DNA from 2 places in the Nocardia sp. A7 genome. Region 1 is predicted to be linked to the other one. Evidence: riboswitches for the same ligand, from Rfam matches in the RefSeq annotation. Region 1 holds a riboswitch; the other holds the start of a gene.
What was found. Region 1 has a riboswitch for thiamine pyrophosphate ahead of ACLJPD_RS11855 (TenA family protein). Riboswitches for the same ligand answer to the same signal wherever they lie in the genome.
Positions count from the first base shown of each region.

Region 2: linked by a shared signal. The riboswitch ahead of thiC (phosphomethylpyrimidine synthase ThiC) and the one ahead of ACLJPD_RS11855 (TenA family protein) in region 1 are both predicted to bind thiamine pyrophosphate.

Region 1 covers NZ_JAJPWE010000002.1:84,016-94,237, reverse strand. The annotation lists gene ACLJPD_RS11875 (MMPL family transporter) at 1-1,151, opposite strand, end outside; gene ACLJPD_RS11870 (MarR family winged helix-turn-helix transcriptional regulator) at 1,248-1,754, shown strand; gene ACLJPD_RS11865 (GlsB/YeaQ/YmgE family stress response membrane protein) at 1,922-2,206, shown strand; partial or broken gene ACLJPD_RS11860 (FAD-dependent monooxygenase) at 2,376-2,712, shown strand; TPP riboswitch at 3,138-3,234, shown strand; gene ACLJPD_RS11855 (TenA family protein) at 3,225-3,932, shown strand; gene ACLJPD_RS11850 (ABC transporter substrate-binding protein) at 3,929-4,951, shown strand; gene ACLJPD_RS11845 (ABC transporter permease) at 4,929-5,780, shown strand; gene ACLJPD_RS11840 (ABC transporter ATP-binding protein) at 5,773-6,579, shown strand; gene ACLJPD_RS11835 (cation:proton antiporter) at 6,593-7,888, opposite strand; gene ACLJPD_RS11830 (alkene reductase) at 7,998-9,062, opposite strand; gene ACLJPD_RS11825 (FAD-dependent oxidoreductase) at 9,128-10,222, opposite strand, start outside.
Region 2 covers NZ_JAJPWE010000001.1:1,721,621-1,731,842, forward strand. The annotation lists gene ACLJPD_RS07755 (homogentisate 1,2-dioxygenase) at 1-68, shown strand, start outside; gene fahA (fumarylacetoacetase) at 74-1,282, shown strand; gene ACLJPD_RS07765 (MMPL family transporter) at 1,408-3,666, shown strand; TPP riboswitch at 3,741-3,861, shown strand; gene thiC (phosphomethylpyrimidine synthase ThiC) at 3,858-5,498, shown strand; gene ACLJPD_RS07775 (thioesterase family protein) at 5,562-6,353, shown strand; gene ACLJPD_RS07780 (SRPBCC family protein) at 6,350-6,856, opposite strand; gene ACLJPD_RS07785 (ArsR/SmtB family transcription factor) at 6,872-7,201, opposite strand; gene ACLJPD_RS07790 (SRPBCC domain-containing protein) at 7,191-7,625, opposite strand; gene ACLJPD_RS07795 (MFS transporter) at 7,696-8,154, opposite strand; gene ACLJPD_RS07800 (ABC transporter substrate-binding protein) at 8,282-9,277, opposite strand; gene ACLJPD_RS07805 (ABC transporter ATP-binding protein) at 9,354-10,097, opposite strand; gene ACLJPD_RS07810 (ABC transporter permease) at 10,147-10,222, opposite strand, start outside.

The DNA.
Region 1 (10,222 bases):
CCGGTCGCGAAGACGATCAGAACCGCCGCGGCCGCCCCGGCGACGACGGCCGGGCGCCGAACCACCCGCTTCGCGACGACTGACCAGACACCCTGCTCGGCCGCGTCGCGACCGTCCGCCTTCGGCACGAACGGCCAGAAGATCCGCCGCCCGCACAGCGCCAACGCGGGCGGCAACGCGGCGAGCACGAAGATCAACGCGACCACGAGCCCTGCCGCGGCGAACGCGCCGAGGCTGCGGGTGTTGGGCAGCGCCGCGAGCAACAGCGTCAGCAGAGCCAGGACAACGGTGACATTGCTGGCGACGATGGCGGGCGCGGCATGACGCACCGCGGCGCGCAACGCCACCCGATGGTCGGTGTGGCGATGCAGTTCGTCGCGGTACCGCGACACCAACAGCAGCGCGTAATTCGTCCCCGCCCCGAAAACCAGAACGCTGGTGATACCCGAGGTCGAACCGTCGAAGGAGAGCCCGGTGAGCTCGGCCAACAACGTACCGACGCTGGAGGCCACGCGGTCGGCGAGACCGACCACCGTCAACGGAACCAGCCACAACACCGGCGAGCGATAGGTGACGATGAGCAAGACCATCACCACGATCGCGGTGACGATCAGCAGCAGCGCGTTCGCGCCGGAGAAGGAGTCGGCGATGTCGGCGCCGAAAGCCGGTCCGCCGGTGATCTGCACCCGCAGCGTATCGGGGAGATCGGTGGCGACGGCGGTGCGCAGTTCGCCGATCCGGTCGGTGAGCGCGAAGCCGTTGAGCTGGTCGGACACCGGAATCTGGGCGAGCGCGGCCTGCCCGTCGGGAGCGACGATCACCCTGGCGTCGTCGGTCGAGGACTCCCCCGCGCGGGGGAGCGCCGCGTCCAGTGCAGCGAGATCGGCTGGTGTCAGTGTGCCGCCGTCGGCACGCGTCGCCACCATGATCGCCGTGGCGGTTCCCGCATCGGGAAACCGTGCGGCGGCTTCGGCCGCCAAGGCGGATTCCGCCGATCGCGGCAACGACACCGGAGCCTGGCCCGCGCTGTCGTTGCTCCCCGCCAGTGCCATCACGGCCATGGCGGCCGCGACGACGACGAGCAGTACGGCCCACGATCGCCGTCCGGTGACCAGCCCGGCGAACCGGTCCCAGATGTTTCCGTCGCTCATTCGCATCACGCCGAAAGTATTTCAGAAACTTAACTAATAGGCAATCGCGACGGTTGCGGCAGCTAAGCTCCTCGAACAGAGAAGAGGAGGTCGCGCATGGGTGACGACATCAACCCTGCCACCGACCGGGCGGGGCTGGAGACCGATATCTCCCGGGACATCCGCGCCCTGACCGCGGTCTCCGAACAGATCGGTCACGGCTTCGCGCGCTCGAACGACCTGCGCCCGAACGACTTCCGTGCCCTGATGCACGTCGCGACGGCCGACGCCGAGGGCGCACCGCTGAGCGCGGGCCAGCTGAGCAAGTTGATGGGTGTCTCCGCGCCCGCCGTCACCTACCTGGTCGAGCGCATGATCGAAGCCGGACACCTCCAACGCGTACCCGACCCGACGGATCGTCGGCGAGTCCATCTGAGCTATACCGACCAGGGCATGTTCGTCGCGTCCGGATTTTTCGGCCCCCTCGGTGCGCGCACCCGGGCCGCCCTGGCCGCCCTCCCCGATGCCGACCTGGCCGCGGCCCACCGCGTACTCGTCGGCGTCACGGCCGCACTACGCGAGTTCTTCGCCGAGCTACCGGAGCCGGGGCAGGCTCCCGAATAACTGGCGACGGCACCGCCCCGAGGCGTGGAAGTGTGATCTGACGTCGGCGCGGACACGCTTCGGCAACGCCGAGGACACGACACCTGGTTCTCCGGGCGAATGGGAGAAATGATCGAACACAGCCGGTGTCACTCCCCGGCCAACGGCACTACGTGGAGGTTCGTGCGATGTGGAACGCGATTGTTCAGATCTGTGGATTCTTGATCATCGGCGCGGTGGTCGGTGTCCTCGCCAGGATGCTGAAACCGGGCAAGGAGAACATGAGCATGGGCATGACCCTGGTGCTCGGCATGGCCGCGGCCCTGATCGCCGGCGTGATCGCCAGCCTCATCGGCGTCGGCTCCATCACCGAACTCAACTTCTGGGGCTTCGTGCTCGCGGTGATCGCCGCGGTGGTGCTGCTGTTCGCGGTCGAGTCGATGGGCGCCCGTAAACACCCACCTGTCGCCTGAGCCGGAGAGCGAGTCGGTTCCGTCCAGCGCCCGATGCGGGCGATGGTCGATGCGGTGGGCACACGCGGAAGGGTCGCCCTCGGCACCGCGCCGCACGATGAGGCGGGGGCTTCCAGGGTCAGGTGATATCGCATGTTCGATACCGATGTGCTGATCGTCGGCGCAGGTCCAGTACGCGACCGAGCGGATCCTGCGCCGACACCTGGAGTCGCTGGGTACGCGTGTCGAGCGCGGGGTCCGGCTCGTCGGGTTCACCCAGGACGAGGACGGCGTCGATGCCGTGCTCGCCGGACCCGAGGGCGAGCACACGGGTGCGGGCGCGGTATCTGGTGGGCTGCGACGGCGCGCACAGCACCGTCCGCAAGACGCTGGGACTGACGTTCGAGGGTGCGGCTTTCGCCGAGCAGCACCCGCCCACGGGTGCCCAGGGCATGAACACCGGTATCCAGGACGCCCAAAACCTCGCGTGGAGGCTCGCGCTGGCTGTCGCGGAGGTCGCCGCGCCGTCGTTTTACATCGACAACACGTGTGACACCGCCACTCTCACCGAGCTGGAACGCCACGTCGAGCTGCTGCGGAAACTGACCGACGACTACCTCGACACCTACCTCGTCGCGAGCCCGACGGCCACCCTCGGCTCGACGATCCTCCCGGTCATCCGCGACAGCGGCGGCGACTTCGCCCGGCGATATCGCTGCGCGGCCGGTGCGGCCTACATCGTCCGCCCCGACGGTTACCTCGGCTACGCCGCCTCGCCCGCCTCCTCGGACGACCTCGTCCGTCATGTCGAGTCGACCTTCGCCCCGGCACCCGAGAGCATCCTGGGGATCGCCTGATCCCGCGCTCGCGCCGAACAGCTACCACCGTGACCGGCGTTACCCGAGGAACCGGGTGTGGCCCGCGTGTCGGTGGTCGCTGCTAGTGTCGGTCGAGTTCTGACACGGGGTGTCTCGCGACCGCGAGGCTGAGAACAGACCCGATGAACCTGTTCAGGTAATGCTGACGAAGGGATGTCACGGTGTTGCACGTCCACACCACGAATACAGGCCTGTTCACCGATCGCCTCTGGGACCGGACCAAAGTCCTGCGCAGTGCGATCGACGACCTGGAATTCCTGCGCCACCTCGGTGCGGGCACTTTGCCGCTCGAGGTGTTCCGCACCTACATCGAGCAGGATTCGCTCTATCTCACCGGGTATGCGAAGGCGCTGGCGATGCTCGCCGCCAAGTCGCCGGACCCGCGGACCGCGGCCTTCTGGGCGACCTCGTCCGCGAATGCCGCCGCTGTCGAGTCGGCCATGCACGATCAGCTGCTCACCGGTGGCGCGCTGCCCCCGCGGCAGGGCGAGCCGGAGCATTCGCAGACCTGCCTGGCCTACGTCTCCTATCTGATCGCCGCCGCCGCGACCGAGTCCTACGCCGTCGCCGCGGCGGCCGCGCTGCCCTGTTTCTGGATCTATGCCGAAGTGGGCCGCGACCTGGCCGAGAGCGCCGCCAAGGTGATCGCCGCCGACCCCGCCCACCCGTACGCCCAGTGGGTCACCACCTACGGCGCGGCGGAGTTCCAGCAGTCCGCGGCCACGGCTCGAGCCCTTGTCGATGCCGCTGCCGAGTCGGCGAGCGAGCAGGAGCGGGCGGCGATGGAGCAGGCATTCATCCTCGCCGTGCGCTACGAGTTGATGTTCTGGGACACCGCCCTGCATCCGCAGCCCTGGCCTGCCGCATGAGCGGGCGTCTTCGCCGCGCGCTCGCGGTCCTGGCCACCACCGTCGCCACGCTGTCGCTGGTCACCGCCTGCGGTTCGGGCGGCGACTCCGATCACACCATCCGGTTCGCACTTGACTGGACGCCGAATACCAACCACACCGGGCTCTACGTCGCGTTGCAGCGCGGCTACTTCGCCGACGCCGGTCTGGATGTGCAGGTTCTGCCGTACAACAACACCTCGGTCGACACGATGATCGATGCCGGAAACGCGGAATTCGGGATCAGTACCCACAATTCGTCGACCTTCGCCCGCGCGTCGGGTGCGCGGGTCAAGTCGGTACTCGCCCCGCTACAGCACTGGGCCACGGGCATCGGGGTGCGTGCCGACCGCGCCGATCTCGCGAGGCCGAAGGACCTCGACGGCAAGACCTACGCCGGTTTCGGCGATCCGGGCGAGCGGGAAGCACTACAGCAGGTCATCCGCAACGACGGTGGCACCGGCGATTTCACCTCGGTGATGCTGGGTTCGTCGGCGTACGAAGCGGTCTACTCCGGCAAGGCGGACTTCACCGTCTCGTATCTGGCGTGGGAAGGGATCGAGGCGCAACACCACGGCACCCCGATGCGGTACTTCCGCTACACCGACTTCGGTTTCCCTGACTCCTACGCGATCGTGATCGACGCCAACGAGGGCTGGCTGGCCGAGAACCCGGACCGCGCCGCGAAATTCGTGCAGGCGCTGCAACGCGGCTACCAGTTCGCCGCGGACAATCCGGACGCGGCGGCCCAGGATCTCCTCGACGCCAATCCGGGCGCGTTCAACGACGAGGCGCTGGTCTTCGAGAGCCAGCGCATGCTGGCCGACCAGTTCATGAAGGACGCCGGGGGCAAGGTGGGCACCCAGACGGTGGAGCAGTGGTCGGCGAATTCCAGCTTCCTGTACCGGGGTGGTCTGCTGACCGGCCCCGACGGGAAGCCGCTGACCACCGAACCCGACTGGTCGACATATTTCACCGATGAGTACCTCGCCAACCCGTGAGCTGTCCGTAGCCGCGTCACCGCTGGTCCCCACCGGTGACGACGGCGGGACGGCTGGCTGGGCGGGAATCCGGTGGGCGGTGCCGCCTTTCGTCACGGTGGCGGCGCTCGTCGCGATCTGGCAGGTCTATGTCACGAGCAGTGGTGTCCGTCCGCAGGTGCTGCCGTCACCGCTGCGGGTCGTCCAGCAGGGTTGGGCGCACCGCGACGAGATCGGTTCGCATGCGGCCGCCACCCTGCAGGTGACACTGGTCGGGTTCGCGGTGTCGCTGAGTCTGGCGTGGGTGCTGGCGGTGGTCGTCGACTTCTCGCCGTGGCTGCGGCGTGCGTTGGTGCCGCTGTTCGTCGCGTCGCAGACCGTGCCGATCGTCGCGATCGCACCGTTGATGATCATCTGGTTCGGGTTCGGGCTGCTGCCGAAGATCTTGGTGGTCGCGCTGGTCACCTTCTTCCCGATGGCCATCGGCCTGATCGAGGGATTCGCCGCGGCCGACCGTGACGCGGGCGCGCTGCTGCGCAGCATGGGCGCCTCCCGGCTGCAGGTGTTCCGTTATGTGCGATTGCCGTCCGCGCTGCCGCGGTTCTTCACGGCGCTGCGGATCGGCATCACCTACGCGGTTGTCGGCGCGGTGTTCGCCGAGTACGTCGGCGCGAGCGTCGGTCTCGGCATCTATATGAGCCTGCAGAAGAATTCGTTCCGCACCGACCTGGTGTTGGCCGCGGTGCTGGTCACGGCACTGCTGAGCATCACCCTCTACCTGTCGACGTTCGCGATCGAACGCCTCGTCGCGCCCTGGTCGCGAGCAGAGAGCAGGAGCCGACATGACTGACGCCGGGGGCGACCGCATCGTCGTCGACCAGCTCACCAAGTCGTTTCCGCAGCCCGGTCGGGGCAGCCCTGATCTCGCGGTGCTCGGCGGGGTTTCGTTCACGGTCCGATCGGGTGAGTTCGTCACCGTCATCGGGCCGAGTGGTTGCGGCAAGAGCACCGTGTTCAACATGCTGGCAGGACTCGACTCCCCCGACTCCGGCAGCGTCGGCTTCCGCGCTACCGACGGTGAGGACACCGCATCGCACTGCGCCTACATGCCGCAGAAGGACCTGCTGTTCCCCTGGCGAACCGTCCTCGACAACACCATCCTCGGTTTGCGCGTGCAGGGAGTCCCGAAAACCGAGGCCCGGCGCCGCGCGCGCGAACTGTTCCCGGTGTTCGGCCTGTCCGGTTTCGAGGACGCCCGACCGTCCCAACTGTCGGGCGGGATGCGACAGCGGGCCGCCCTGCTGCGGACCGTGGTCCAGGAGCGCGAACTGCTGCTGCTCGACGAACCCTTCGGCGCGCTCGACTCACTGACCCGTACCGAGATGCAGTCGTGGTTGCAGGAGGTCTGGCAGCGCTACCGCTGGATGGTGCTGATGATCACCCATGATGTCCGTGAGGCGGTGTATCTGTCGGACCGCGTGCTCGTCCTGTCGGCGCGCCCGGCCACCGTCCGCCACGAACTGCGCATCGACCTGCCGAGGCCGCGCGAGTTGTCCACGATCACCGCCCCCGAATTCGTCGCGCTGGAAGAGGAACTCCTCGCGATCCTGCACGAGGAGTCGCGTCGGGCCTTCACCGAACAGCGGTAGGTGTGGTCCACGTTCAGGAAGGCTGGATCCGACCGGTTCGACGCCCGCCTGCCCGTGCGTTCTCCAGGTATTGCATCACCCAGCCCGCGCTGACGCCGTGCACGATCACGGACAGCACGATCGTGAACGCCACGATCGCCCATAACGCACCGGCCTCCGCGCTGAGGTCTGCCTGGGTCAGCCCGTACGCGAGGTAGTAGATCGAACCGATTCCACGGACACCGAACAAGGCCGTGATAACGCGCTCCTTGGGCTCCATCACGTCATATCGCAGCAGCGCGAGCCACCCCGCGACAGGCCGAACGACGAAGACCAGGAGCACGCCGACCGCGACTCCCTGCCAGGAAAGAGCGGCCAGCAGACCCGTGGTGAGGGCCGCACCGAGCAGCAGTAGAACGACCAGGGTGAGGACATGTTCGAGCTGTTCGACCAGCGTGTGCATCTGTTCGTGGTATTCGCTGTCGCGCTCGATACGGCGCACAGCGATCGCGCACACGAACACGGCGAGAAATCCGTAGCCGCCGACGAGTTCGGTGAGCCCGTACACCGCGAACACCGCGGCCAAGGCGACGATCGGTTCCCCGCGGTCGGCAAGTCGTGCGTCCTTGATCGGGAATCGGAACAAGCCACGACCGAGCACGTTCCCGACGATCCCGCCGATGAGGATGCCGACCGCGATCTTGCCGACGAGTTCCCAGGCGAACCAACCGACGAACCAGGTCTGGACCGAACCTTTGGTCGCGAGAAAGATCGCCAGATAGACGAACGGGAAGGCCAGGGCGTCGTTGAGGCCCGCTTCCGACGTGAGGGCGAAACGGACTTCATCGTCCTCCTCAGTCGAACCGGCGCCACCCGTTGTCGGGCCCTCGACCTGCACATCCGCGGCAAGCACCGGGTCCGTGGGTGCCAGCACAGCCGCCAGCAGAGCTGCCGCGGCAGGCGTCAGCGCTGCCGCCCACCACCCGAACACCGCTACCGCCGCGATACACAGCGGCATGGTGATCAGCAGCAGACGCCAGGTCGAGCCCCAAGTACGCCAATTCAGGGGGCGGTCGATCGCGAGCCCGACACCCATCAGCGCCACGATCACACACAGCTCCGCCAGGTGCTCGATCACAGTGGGATGAGACAAGGGCGACACCGTTTGCAATCCGCTGGGTCCGATCACGAGCCCACCGATGGCCCCGACTCCCAACATGAGCATCGGAGCGGTGATCGCCCGGTCCTTGAAGATTCGAGGAAGCGTCGCGGCCAACAGCAGTGCGATTCCGGCTGCGAGGTACAGGCGTTCGATATCGAAAGTGGTCATCGTTGTCGCCGCACCATTACCCCAGTCACTCGTCGTTCGGAATCAACCCGGATCTACCCGGTCGGCACCGTCCGAAACTGCGAGACCCGCACCGGAGCTGGCCCGGGCGTCAGGCGGTGAGCGTGGGGTAGTCGGTGTAGCCGCGGTGGTCGCCGCCGTAGAAGGTGGCCGGGACGGGATCGTTGAGCGCGGCACCGGCGCGAACACGGGCGGGTAGGTCGGGGTTGGCCAAAGCGGCAGCGCCGACGGTGATGACATCGGCTGTGCCGTTGTCGAGGTCGGCGATGCGGCTGTCGAGATCGGCCCCCGCGCGGTTCACGACCAGCCGCTCTGGCCAGATACCCCTGATCGTCCGCAGGAGCTTTTCGTCTCCGGCGTGGACCAGGTGCAGGTAGGCGAGGTCGAGCCCGGCCAGCTCGGTGACGAGGTGTGTGTAGAGCGCAGGGGTGTCGGTTTCGGTGATGTCGTTGAACGGGTTTGCCGGTGAGATACGGAATCCGGTGCGATCGGCACCGATTTCGGCGGCCACCGCCGCGGCGACTTCGAGGGGGAAGCGCGCCCGTCCGGTGATGGAGCCGCCGTATTCGTCCGCGCGCTGGTTGGCGTTGGTGCTGAGGAACTGATGCAGCAGATATCCGTTGGCACCGTGGATCTCGACGCCATCGGCTCCCGCGTCCATGGCCATGGCGGCCGCCACCCGGAACTCGTCGACGGTGCGCGCGATGGCGGCGGTGTCCAGTGCCACCGGTTGGGCCATGGGTTGCGGCCCGGCGGCGGTGAACATCATCGCCTCGGCCGCGATCGGTGACGGCGCGACCGGTGGGCGGCCGTGGGGTGTGTTGGAGGGATGGGAGACCCGGCCCACGTGCATCAGCTGGACGACGAACGCGGCATCGGACTCGTGGACTGCGGCGGCGACCCGTTTCCATGCCTCGACATGGGCGGGTTCGTAGCTACCAGGAGTGTTGAGGTAGCCCTGACCGTCAGGGGAAGGCTGGGTGCCTTCGCTGATGAGCATCGCGAACGAGGACCGCTGCTCGTAATAGGTGGCGGTCAGATCGGTGACTGTGCCGTCAGCAGCGGCGCGGCTGCGGGTCATCGGTGCCATGGCGAGGCGGTGTGGCAGGGCGATACTGCCCAGGTGTGCAGGTGTCCAGAGGATCTGGTCGTTCATGATAGCTCCTGAAGAAGAAGGCGGGGTCGGGGCAGTGATCTGAGACAGGTCGGCCGGCTGCGTCATCAGCCCGCCACCATCGCGGCGAGCAGCTCGATCCGCGACGGGCCGGGTTCCGGGTCGCCGCCGAGCTCCATGATCCGATCGAGTACGCCGGGTCGGGCCAGCGCTTCCTCGGGGCTGGTCAGTGCCGAACCGACATCACCGAACGCCCGCAGTACGTCTGGATCGCGCAACTTCGCGACCTCCAGCGCCTGACGCAGATTCCAGTTCGCGTCGTCGGTCTCATAGCCGACACCGACTTCATAAGGAATGGAAGCGATGTCGAGATCGATCTGCGCCAGACGATGCAGATCCCATGCCGCAGATGCCTGTTGGGCGGGCAGCAGCGTCGCATCGGTGAGCTCGGCGAACCGGAGCGCGAGCTTGTCCCGATCGCCGAAACCGACCTCCGCCAGCACATCCCGCAGCAACACTGCGTGTGCCATACCCATGGTGATGCCCATGCCGAACGTGGGATTCGTTGTCGCCCAAGCATCTCCGATACTGAGCAATCCGGTCGCGACCGGTTTGCCGTCGACGACGAAGCTCCGGTGCCGCGATTCCATGCCGGACATGGCCAGTACCCCGGTGATGGGCTCACCGTGGGAAGCCCAGTGCGCCATACCGGGATACAGGGCCGCGACTCGCTGCCAGACTTCCGGGTCGCTCAATGCCCGCATGGCGCGGTCCTTGGCGGAGACGAACAGGGCCAGTGCCCAGGTACCTTCGTCACCGGGAACGGTGGTCAGCGAGATGCTGTCGTGGTGCTCCAACGGCCAGGCCGCCTGCTGCGGATAGGAGCCGTCGGCCGAGCGGAAATAGCGGCTGTAGGCCAGGAAGCCGGTCTCGTGCCGATCGAGGACAGGCGCGGGAGCGCCGATGTCGACGAGCATCTTGCTCGCGGGAGAGTTGCGACCGAGTGCGTCGACGACCAGGTCGGCGTGGATGGACTCACCATGCGCGGTCAGCACGCCGGTGATGTGCGCGATCCCGGTCGGCGGTGTGGCATCGGTCAGGAATCCGGTGACCGGGGTGGTTCGGCGCACGGTGACCCCGGCGGCGGCCGCGGCGGCGGCGAGTCCCTGCTCGATGACCGGTCGGCGGGCGGCCAGGGTGTC
Region 2 (10,222 bases), on a different contig from region 1:
GGGCGCTGGCCTGTGAGGATCCCGCCTATGCGTGGACGTGGTCAGGTCGTGGGCCGGGGCTCGGATGAGTGGCATGAGCGACGCGGAGCGGTTGCGCGTCGAGGTACCCGCGGACTCGCTGTTCGGGCCGGAGAATATGCCCTACGGTGTTTTCGCACCGCCCGACGGCGATTTCCGAGTCGGTTGCCGGTTGGGCGATACGGTGCTCGATCTGGCTGCGCTACTGAATGATTCGGTGTTCGCGCGACCCGAGATGAATGCCTTTCTCGCGCAGGGTCCCAGCCGTTGGCGCGAGGTCCGCGAAAGATTGCGCGCGTTCGCCGATACCGCGCTGCCGGTCGATGCCGTGTATCCCGTGTCTTCGGTGCGCATGGCGCTGCCGGTGCGGATCGGCGACTACGTCGATTTCTACGCCAGCATCGACCACGCCACCAATCTCGGCAGACTCTTCCGTCCGGACAGTGCACCGCTGCTGCCGAATTGGCGGCATCTGCCGGTGGGTTATCACGGCCGGGCAGGCACCGTCGTCGTGTCGGATACGCCGATCATCCGGCCCCGAGGACAACGCCGAACAGGTTCCGGCACAACAGATTTCGGTCCGTCCGAGCGGCTGGATATCGAGGCCGAACTGGGCTTCGTCATCGGCACCGGGTCCGTCCTCGGCGCACCGGTCACCATCGACGAATTCACCGAGCATGTTTTCGGTGTCGCCCTGGTCAACGACTGGTCGGCGCGCGATATCCAAGCGTGGGAGTACCAACCACTCGGCCCGTTCCTCGGTAAGTCCTTCGCCACCTCGATCTCGGCCTGGATCACGCCGCTTGCCGCGCTGACCGAGGCCCGCGTACCGCTGCCGACACAGGACCCCGAACCCCTCCCGTACCTGCGCGGCGTCGGCGACTTCGGCCTCGACATCGACCTGTCCGTCGCCTGGAACGGCGAGGTCGTCGCCCGCCCGCCCTACGCACGGATGTACTGGTCCCCCGCTCAGATGTTGGCCCACCTCACCGCGAACGGCGCCTCGATCCGCCCCGGCGACCTCTACGCCTCCGGCACCATCTCCGGCCCCGAGCCGACTCAACGCGGCTCCTTCATCGAACTGTCCTGGGGTGGAACGCAACCCATCACCGTGGACGATCAGCAGCGCACATTCCTTGCCGACGGCGACGAGGTGACGATCACGGCCACCGCCCCCGGTACGGACGGGAGACCGATCGGCCTCGGGAGGGTCAGCGGACGAATCCTGCCCGCGCACGGGTCAACCACAGCGGGTCCGCGGTAGCGTCCACCCAGGGGCGGAAATGGTACTCGATCCATCTCCGCCCCGAGGCGGTATCGGGCAGATTCGGGCGCGGGATACGGTGACGGTTCGAACGTTTCCAGCAGTTCCCGACAAAAGGCCCGACGATGTTGACGAGAATCGCCCGCACCGCCGTTGCCCGACCACGGTGGGTGGTCGCGGTCGCGCTGTTACTGATGGTCCTGTGTGGCGCGATCGGCGCCACGGTGAACTCGCACATGAAATCGGGCGGATTCGTCACCGATGATCTCGATTCGGTGCAGGCCAGCCAATATCTCAGCGACCATTTCCCTGGCAGCGAGCCCAATTACATCCTGACGATCTCCACCGAGGACGTGGCCGACTCCGGTGCCGCGCGCTCGGCGGCCGACCATGCGATCGCCGTCCTCGACGCACATCCCGAGATCGTCAGCGGCGTGCAGTCGTACTGGACCGCGCGGCCCGACCTCAAACAGGCGATGCTCAGCAAGGACGGCAAGCACGCGCTGATCCTGGCCAGTATCGAGGGCGACGATGCCGAGCTGCCCGTTCGGGCGGCGATGCTGAGCGAGGAACTGCAGGTCGAGAGCGGTCCGGTCACTGTCAAGGCCGGCGGGCTGGCCGCTTCGTTCGCCGATATCAACACCCAGATCAGCAAGGATCTGATCATCGCCGAGGCGATCGCGATCCCGATCACCGGTCTGTTGCTCGCCCTGGTGTTCGGCAGTCTCATGGCCGCCGCGCTGCCGATCGCGATCGGGCTGTTCGCCATCGCGGCGTCGCTGGGCATTCTGCGCGTGCTCACCGCCCTGACCGATGTGTCGATCTTCGCGCTGAACATGACCACGGCACTCGGACTGGCGTTGGCGATCGACTACAGCCTGTTCATCGTCAGCCGGTATCGCGAGGAATTGACCGGGGGCGCCACGCCGACGGCCGCGGTGACCCGCGCGATCCAGACCGCCGGTCGCACGGTCGTGTACTCGGCACTTGTCGTCGCGCTCTCGCTGTCGGCGCTGCTGGTGTTCCCGCAGTACTTCTTCAAGTCGTTCGCCTACGCGGGCATCGCCGTGGTCGCCGCCGCCGCGGCCGCCGCGGTGATCGTGCTGCCCGCGCTGCTCATCCTGGTCGGCCACCGCATCGACGCGGGCGACCTGCGCGCACCGATGCGGCGACTGTTCCGGCTGGCTCCGCGGACGGAAAAACAACCGCGCCAGACGTTCTGGTACCGCCTCGTCGTCGCGGTGATGAAACGGCCGATGTCGATCGCGCTGGCCACCACCGCGTTCCTGCTGCTGCTCGGTTCGCCGTTCCTCGGGGTCCAGTTCGGCTACCCCGACGACCGGTCGCTGCCCACCGGCGTCGCCAGTCGCGAAGTCGGCGACATCCTGCGTACCGAGTTCGACGCCGACCTCGCCTCGAGCGCGACCATTGTGCTGCCCGAATTCCGTGGCAGCGCAGCAGAGCTCGATACCTACGCGCGCGATCTGTCCAAGGTGCCCGACGTGCCTGCCGTGCTCAGCAGCGCGGCGGTGTACCGCAACGGGATGCGGGTGGCCGCGGGCGTGCCCGAGATGACGGACGCGCAGCACGGCGCCTACCTGTCGGTCGCCACCTCACTCGACCCCTACTCCGACGCGGGCGGCACCCAACTCGACACCTTGCGCGCCGTTGCCGCCCCATCGAAAGCCCTGATCACCGGCCCGGCCGCACTCAACCAGGACTCGGTGAACGCGATCACCGGCAAACTGCCACTGGCGGGCGCGCTGATCGCGCTCACCACGCTGGTGCTGCTGTTCCTGTTCACCGGCAGCGTGGTGTTGCCGATCAAGGCACTGATCCTCAACATCCTGTCGCTGGCGGCGACGTTCGGCGCGATGGTGTGGATCTTCCAGGAAGGCCACCTGTCGGGGCTGCTCGGCTTCACCGCCACCGGCACCCTCAACCTGGCCATGCCGATCCTGATGTTCAGCCTGGCCTTCGGTGCGTCCATGGACTACGAGGTCTTCCTGCTCTCCCGGATCCGCGAGGAATGGCTGGCCGGGCCGAAGACCACCGAGGGCAATACCGAGGCCGTCGCGATGGGCGTGGCCCGCACCGGGCGCATCTTCACCGCCGCCGCCTTGCTGATGAGCATCGTGTTCCTCGGCGTCGCCACCTCCGGTGTGTCGATGATGAAGCTGTTCGGCCTCGGGTGCGCACTCGCGGTGATCAGCGACGCGACGGTCATCCGCGGCCTGCTCGCACCGGCGCTCATGCGGATGATGGGCACCTGGAACTGGTGGGCACCGAAGCCACTCGCGATGCTGCACAACAAGTTCGGGCTCGATGAAGCCGAGGACACCACCCATGACGCGCCGAAACAGCTCGACTCGGCGTCGGTGTAACGAGCCTGGCGCGCGATCCGTCCGGTCCATCCCCGGGCGGGTCGCGAACACCTGCGGGTAACGTCGGCGGGGCAATTCACACGAACGGGGGCTCGCACCAGCGGGCTGAGAGGACGGCTAGCCCAATCGGGCGTCAGGGCCGTCGACCGTATGAACCTGACCGGGTAATGCCGGCGTAGGGAGAAACAATCATGGGCTCGAGCACGTCTTCTGACGGGACGGTCGACACCGTCACCACCGGTCCGATCCGGGGCAGCGTCAAGCACTACCAGGAGGTTGACGGCCTGCGCATCCCGGTTCGCCGCATCAATCTCACCAACGGCGACCACTTCGATGTCTTCGACACCAGCGGCCCGTACACCGACGACAACGCGGTGATCGACCTCGAAACCGGCCTGCCGAAACTGCGCGACGAATGGGACAGGCCCACCGTCGAAGGCCCGCGTACTCAACTGCACTGGGCTCGCCAGGGCATCATCACCCCCGAGATGCGATTCATCGCCGCCCGCGAGGGTGTCTCGCCCGAGCTGGTGCGCGACGAGGTCGCGCTCGGTCGTGCGGTGATTCCGGCCAACCACCACCACCCGGAGCTCGAGCCGACCATCATCGGCAAGAAGTTCCTGGTCAAGATCAATGCCAATATCGGCAACTCGGCGGTGTCGTCGTCGATCGCCGAAGAGGTCGAGAAGATGGTGTGGGCGGCCCGCTGGGGTGCCGACACCATCATGGACCTGTCCACCGGCAAGAACATCCACGAGACCCGTGAGTGGATTCTGCGCAATTCGCCGGTCCCGATCGGCACCGTCCCGATCTACCAGGCGCTCGAGAAGGTGAACGGTGATCCCACCCAGCTCACCTGGGAGATGTACCGCGACACCGTGATCGAGCAGTGCGAGCAGGGTGTCGACTACATGACCGTGCACGCGGGCGTGCTGCTGCGCTATATCCCGCTCACCGCCAAGCGCGTCACCGGCATCGTCTCGCGCGGCGGATCCATCATGGCCGCTTGGTGTTTGGCGCATCACCAGGAATCGTTCCTGTACACGCACTTCCGGGAACTGTGCGAGATTCTCGCGAAGTACGACGTGACCTTCTCCCTCGGCGACGGCCTGCGTCCCGGGTCCATCGCCGACGCCAACGACGAGGCCCAGTTCGCCGAACTCCGAACCCTGGGCGAGCTCACCAAGATCGCGAAATCCTATGGCGTGCAGGTGATGATCGAAGGCCCCGGTCACGTGCCGATGCACAAGATCGTCGAGAACGTGCGTCTCGAGGAAGAGCTGTGCGACGAGGCGCCGTTCTACACCCTCGGGCCGTTGGCCACCGATATCGCGCCCGCCTACGACCACATCACCTCGGCCATCGGCGCCGCGATCATCGCCAAGGCGGGCACCGCGATGCTCTGCTACGTCACCCCCAAGGAGCACCTCGGCTTGCCCAACCGCGACGACGTCAAGGTCGGCGTGATCACCTACAAGATCGCCGCCCACGCCGCCGACCTCGCCAAGGGACACCCGCACGCCCAGGACCGCGACAACGAATTGTCCAAGGCCCGTTTCGAATTCCGCTGGCACGACCAGTTCGCGCTCTCGCTCGACCCGGACACGGCCCGCGAGTACCACGACGAAACCATGCCCGCCGAACCCGCCAAGACCGCCCACTTCTGCTCGATGTGCGGTCCGAAGTTCTGCTCGATGCGCATCTCCGCCGATGTCCGCGAGTACGCGGAGAAACAGGGCCTGACCGATGTGGCCGCCATCGAGGCCGGCATGGCGGCGAAGTCCGCCGAGTTCGCCGACCAGGGCAACAAGGTATATCTGCCGGTCGTCTGACCCGGTGCTGCCCGCCCGGGCCGACCGGGCGGGCAGCGAGCAGGTCGGGGTAACGTCGGCGAGGTGTCCGATGCCTTCTATCTCACCGACCCCGCCGACCCGAATCGGTACATCTCGACCGAGCTGACGCGCGGCCCGTGGTCGCCGGACGCCCAACACGCGGGACCGCCCTCGGCGCTGCTCGGGCACGTGATCGAGCGGTGCGAGCCGCGGCCGGGATTTCAGGTCGGGCGGGTCGCCGTCGAGATTCTGGGGCCGGTGCCGCTGGCTCCGCTGACCGCGCGGGCGAAGGTGGTGCGGTCAGGGCGCAGTGTCGAACTGGTCGAGGCGACGTTGTCGTCGGAGCGTGGGCCGGTGATGCAGGCCACGGCGTGGCGGCTCAAGCTGGCCGAGCCCGCGCTCGACCTGCCAACGGAGTTCCTGCCCACCGGTAATCGGCCGCTGCCCACCGCGTCGGAGCCGTCGTCGTTCCCGACCGATCACGAGATCGGATTCCACACCGGCATCGAATATCGCTTCGCTACCGGGTCTTTCGGTGAGCCGGGTCCCGCGGTCTGCTGGATTCGGTTGAAGTATCCGATCGTGGCAGGCACCACCCCGAGCCCGCTCGAGCGCGCACTCGCCGCCGCTGATTCCGGCAACGGTGTGAGTGCCGTCCTAGATTGGTCGAAATACCTGTTCATCAATACCGACCTGACTGTCACCCTGCACCGACAGCCGGTCGGCGAATGGGTGTGCCTGGACGCGGTCACCCATCCGCAACCGCACGGCATCGGCCTCGCCGAATCGGCGCTCTTCGACGAGACCGGGCCACTGGGCCGCAGCACCCAGACGCTGCTGCTGGCACCGCGCTAGGGACGCGGCTTCACCAGGTCGGTGTTGCCGTGCTTGAGCAGTTCGGAATCGAAGGTGCTGTCGGTGCGGAACGGGTCACCGGTGCCGGTGGTGATCAGATCGTGCAGGCTCTTGGTGATGTAGCCGCCCCAGGCATTGGCGCACACCTCGTAGCATTCGTCGGCCGGGCGCAAACCCACATGGGTGAAACGGATTTCGGTGCCACCGTCGCGTTCGACGATGTCGAAAACCACGTCGGTGTCCTCCCATTCGGCGGTGTCTTCGATGAAGGAGATGTGGCTGTCGGTGACGTGCCAGACCAGACGCTTGCCGGGGATCGACTCGGTGGTGGTCATCGTGCAGCGATGCGCGCCAGGGACCTCGAAGCGGTAGCTGTCGCCCACGGTGCCCGTGGTGCCTTCGATCGTTTCGTTCCACCAGCCGCGAACATTGTTGATCGCCGCGAACGCCTCCGCGGGCGTGGCGTCGACGTTGGTGGTCGCGGTGAAGTTGTTGTCGCTCATTGCTTTTCCTTCGGTTCAGCCATCCAGATGTCTTCGGAGGGCGTCGAATGGACCGTCCCAGTCGCGGGCCATGGCGGCCAGGAACTGCTGGGCCACTTGCATGGGGGCGGAGTCGAGGCGGTAGCGCACTCTGCGCCGCTCCCCCGGTTCCGCGATCACCAGACCCGCATCTGACAGCAGGACAAGGTGTTTCGCGATCGCCTGTCGGGTGATGGGCAGGCGATCGGCGAGGTCTGTCGCGGTGGCGGGCCCGTCGGCGGCGAGGGCGGCCAGCACCGCTCGCCTGCTCGGATCAGCCAGCGCGACGAAGACCCGTTCGGCTGTAGCCTCTAACTCAGGCCGCATCGAGGTACTCGACCAGCTCACCCAGTTCGCTCTTCCAGCCACCGATATTGCCCTCGAACGCCTCCTTGTAGGCGTCTTCGGACAGCTGCGCGAAACCGGTCTCGACCACGGTCAGCCGCGTCCCAGCGCCGACCGGCTCGAGCGTGAACTCCACATAGGTGCGTCGCGGATCCTCGTCGGGCAGCCCGTTGATCGGCCAGGTATAGCCGAACACCGTCGGCTCTTCGACCCGCTCCACCCGCATATTCGCGACTTGCTCGCCCTCGTTCCACGTCATCCGCGCCGCGCCCCCGGGCCGCAGATCGATAGTGGCGGCATTTCCGAACCAACTCCCGAGCCCCTCGGCCGTCGTCAGCGCCGCCCACACCTTCTCCGGCGGGTGCGCGAGCTCGACAGTCCGCACGATCTGATCAGGGAATCCCATGACGCCTCCTCTATTTTGCAACCGATTGGTTGCCATTCAGAGTATTGCAACCTTCGGGTTGCGTCAAGGATCAATGGCCGCCGGTGACGCGGAACCCCCTGGGGACCAGCCAGACCGTTCCGACGGCCACCACCGCGACCACCACGGCCGAGATGTAGGACGTGGTGGTGAGCGCGACATCGAAGGCGTGGCTCGAGGACACCAGAACCAGCGCGACCACCGGATAGGTGGTGGGTTCCGGGCTCACCGCCAGCAGCAGGAAGCCGAGCGCGACCGCGCCGAGGAACAACAACTTTCGCCCCACCCGGTCACCGAGCGCACCGGTGGTGATGAGCAACCCGCCGAGCACGAGCCCGTAGATGTCGATGATCCACAGCTGTTCCAGCGGCCCGACCTGGAGATCGTCGATCAGCGACGGCAACGCCACATTGAGAATCGTGGCGTCCATCGCCACCAGCAACAGACTGGCGCACAGGACCCCGAGCATGGCCCACCTGATCGCGCCGTACGTCTGCGTCGTCTCACCCACCGCGCCACCTCACCGTCCGATTCCTGGTCATAACCGGTATCCGGATCAGTAGCACGCGATCCACCCCTGAACCTACCCAAACACCCCGCCCGGGCCGGGTAACCCTGATGTGTCCCGCCCCCGGCACCTACCCCTTGTCGAACCGGGTGTCGACGTAGGACTTGAAGTCGACCTTGCCGGGAATTGCCTTGGCCTTGGTGAAGGCGTCGGCGATCTCCTGCTCGGAGGCGATGACCTGGTCGGAAAGCTTGATCGGCTCCTTGATCGAGCGGGTCCAGGTGGTGCGGGAGGCGTCGACGCTGATCTGGGTCAGTTCGGCGTACTTGGTCGACCAGGTGTCGAGGTTGTCCGATGACCATTTGGTTGCGGCGGCGTAGCGCTGGAAGAAGTCGGTCAGGGCGGCGGATTTGCCCGCGTCGGCGATGGTTTTGTTGCCGGCTACCCAGAAGTTGTAGCCGTTGGCGGCCTGGTCGGCGGTGGCGATCGACTTGGCGCCGGACTCCTTTTCGGCGATCGCGGTGTAGGGGTCCCAGGTGGCCCAGGCGTCGACGTCACCTCGGGTGAGCGCGGTGTAGCCGTCGCCGGGGGCGAGGTAGACCGGCTCGATATCGCTCAGCGACAGGCCCGCCTTCTGCAGTTGCAGGAGCAGGTTCGCGTTGGCCGAACTGCCCTTGTAGACAGCGACTTTCTTGCCTTTGAGTGCCGCGACGGACCCGATGGTCGAGTCCTTGCCGACCAGGATGGCATCGCCCTTACCGGTCGCCGAGAGTGCGCCGACGATCTTGATATCGGCATCGGCCGCCGCGCCGAAAATGACTGGGGTATTGCCTGTTTGAGCGATATCGATGCCGCCCGCACTGGCGGCTTCGACCAGCGGCAGACCGGCGGTGAAAGTGGAGAATTCGATCTTGTAGGGCAAGTTCTCCAGCTGACCCGACGCCTTCAGCAATACCTCGATCGAAATCGCTTTCTGGTCACCGACTTTCAGCGTGACAGTGCTGAGGTCGACCGGCCCCGACGGCGCGGCCTCGGTCGCCGCGTCGTCGCCGCAGGCACTCAGGGAGAGCGCGGCGACGACGGCGAGGGCCAGACCGGTCAGACGAGATTTCGGAGTGCGTTTCACGGGAACAACTTTCGTGCGTGGGTGAGGACGGAGTTCGGTCGCGCAGCGCAGGACCGACAGGTTCCAGGAACGAGCGTCAATTCGTGACACCGAGCAGGGCGAGCAGGCGGGTCGCGTACTCGGCGACTTCCGGTGCGGCGCCGGTGCGTGGGCGCGGCAGGTCGATGGGCACCTCGGCGGCGATGCGGCCCTCGTCGAGTACCAGCACGCGGTCGGCCAGGGTGATCGCTTCCAGCACATCGTGGGTCACGAGGAGTACGCCGAATTCGCGCTGGGCGTGCAGGCCGAGCAGCAGGTCGTGCATGGTCAGTCGGGTCAGGGCGTCGAGGGCGCCGAAGGGTTCGTCGAGCAGCAGCAGGGTCGGCGCGGCCACCAAAGCCCGTGCCAGTGCGGCACGTTGGGACTCGCCGCCGGACAGCGTCAGCGGCCACGCATCGGCGCGACCGGCCAGGCCGACCTCGGCGAGCAGCTCACGCGCGGCCTTCTCGTCGGCACGGCGATCGCGCGGCTTGGACCTGCCGAGCGCGACATTGCGGACCACCGGCTGCCACGGAATCAACCGTGGTTCCTGGAAGACGATCGTCGGCCTGTCATCGACGGAAACCTCACCGCGAGTGGCGGTGTCGAGCCCACTGAGGATCCGCAACAGCGTGGACTTGCCCGATCCGCTGCGGCCGACCAGCGCGACGATCTCGCCCGCGCCGATCTCGAGATCGATCCCATCGAGCACGGTGCGATCACCGAATCGCTTGCTGAGACCGGTGATTCGCGCGGCGGCCACACGGGCCGATGGCGGGGAGATGGGGGTGACAGTCGTCATGATGGGAACCTCGCGATCGAACGGCGGCGGGTGGCGGAAGCAACATCCATCAGCGGTGCACCGCCGGGCGCCAGCGCAGTGCACGACGTTCGAACAGTCGCACGATCGAATCGGTGAGCAGGCCG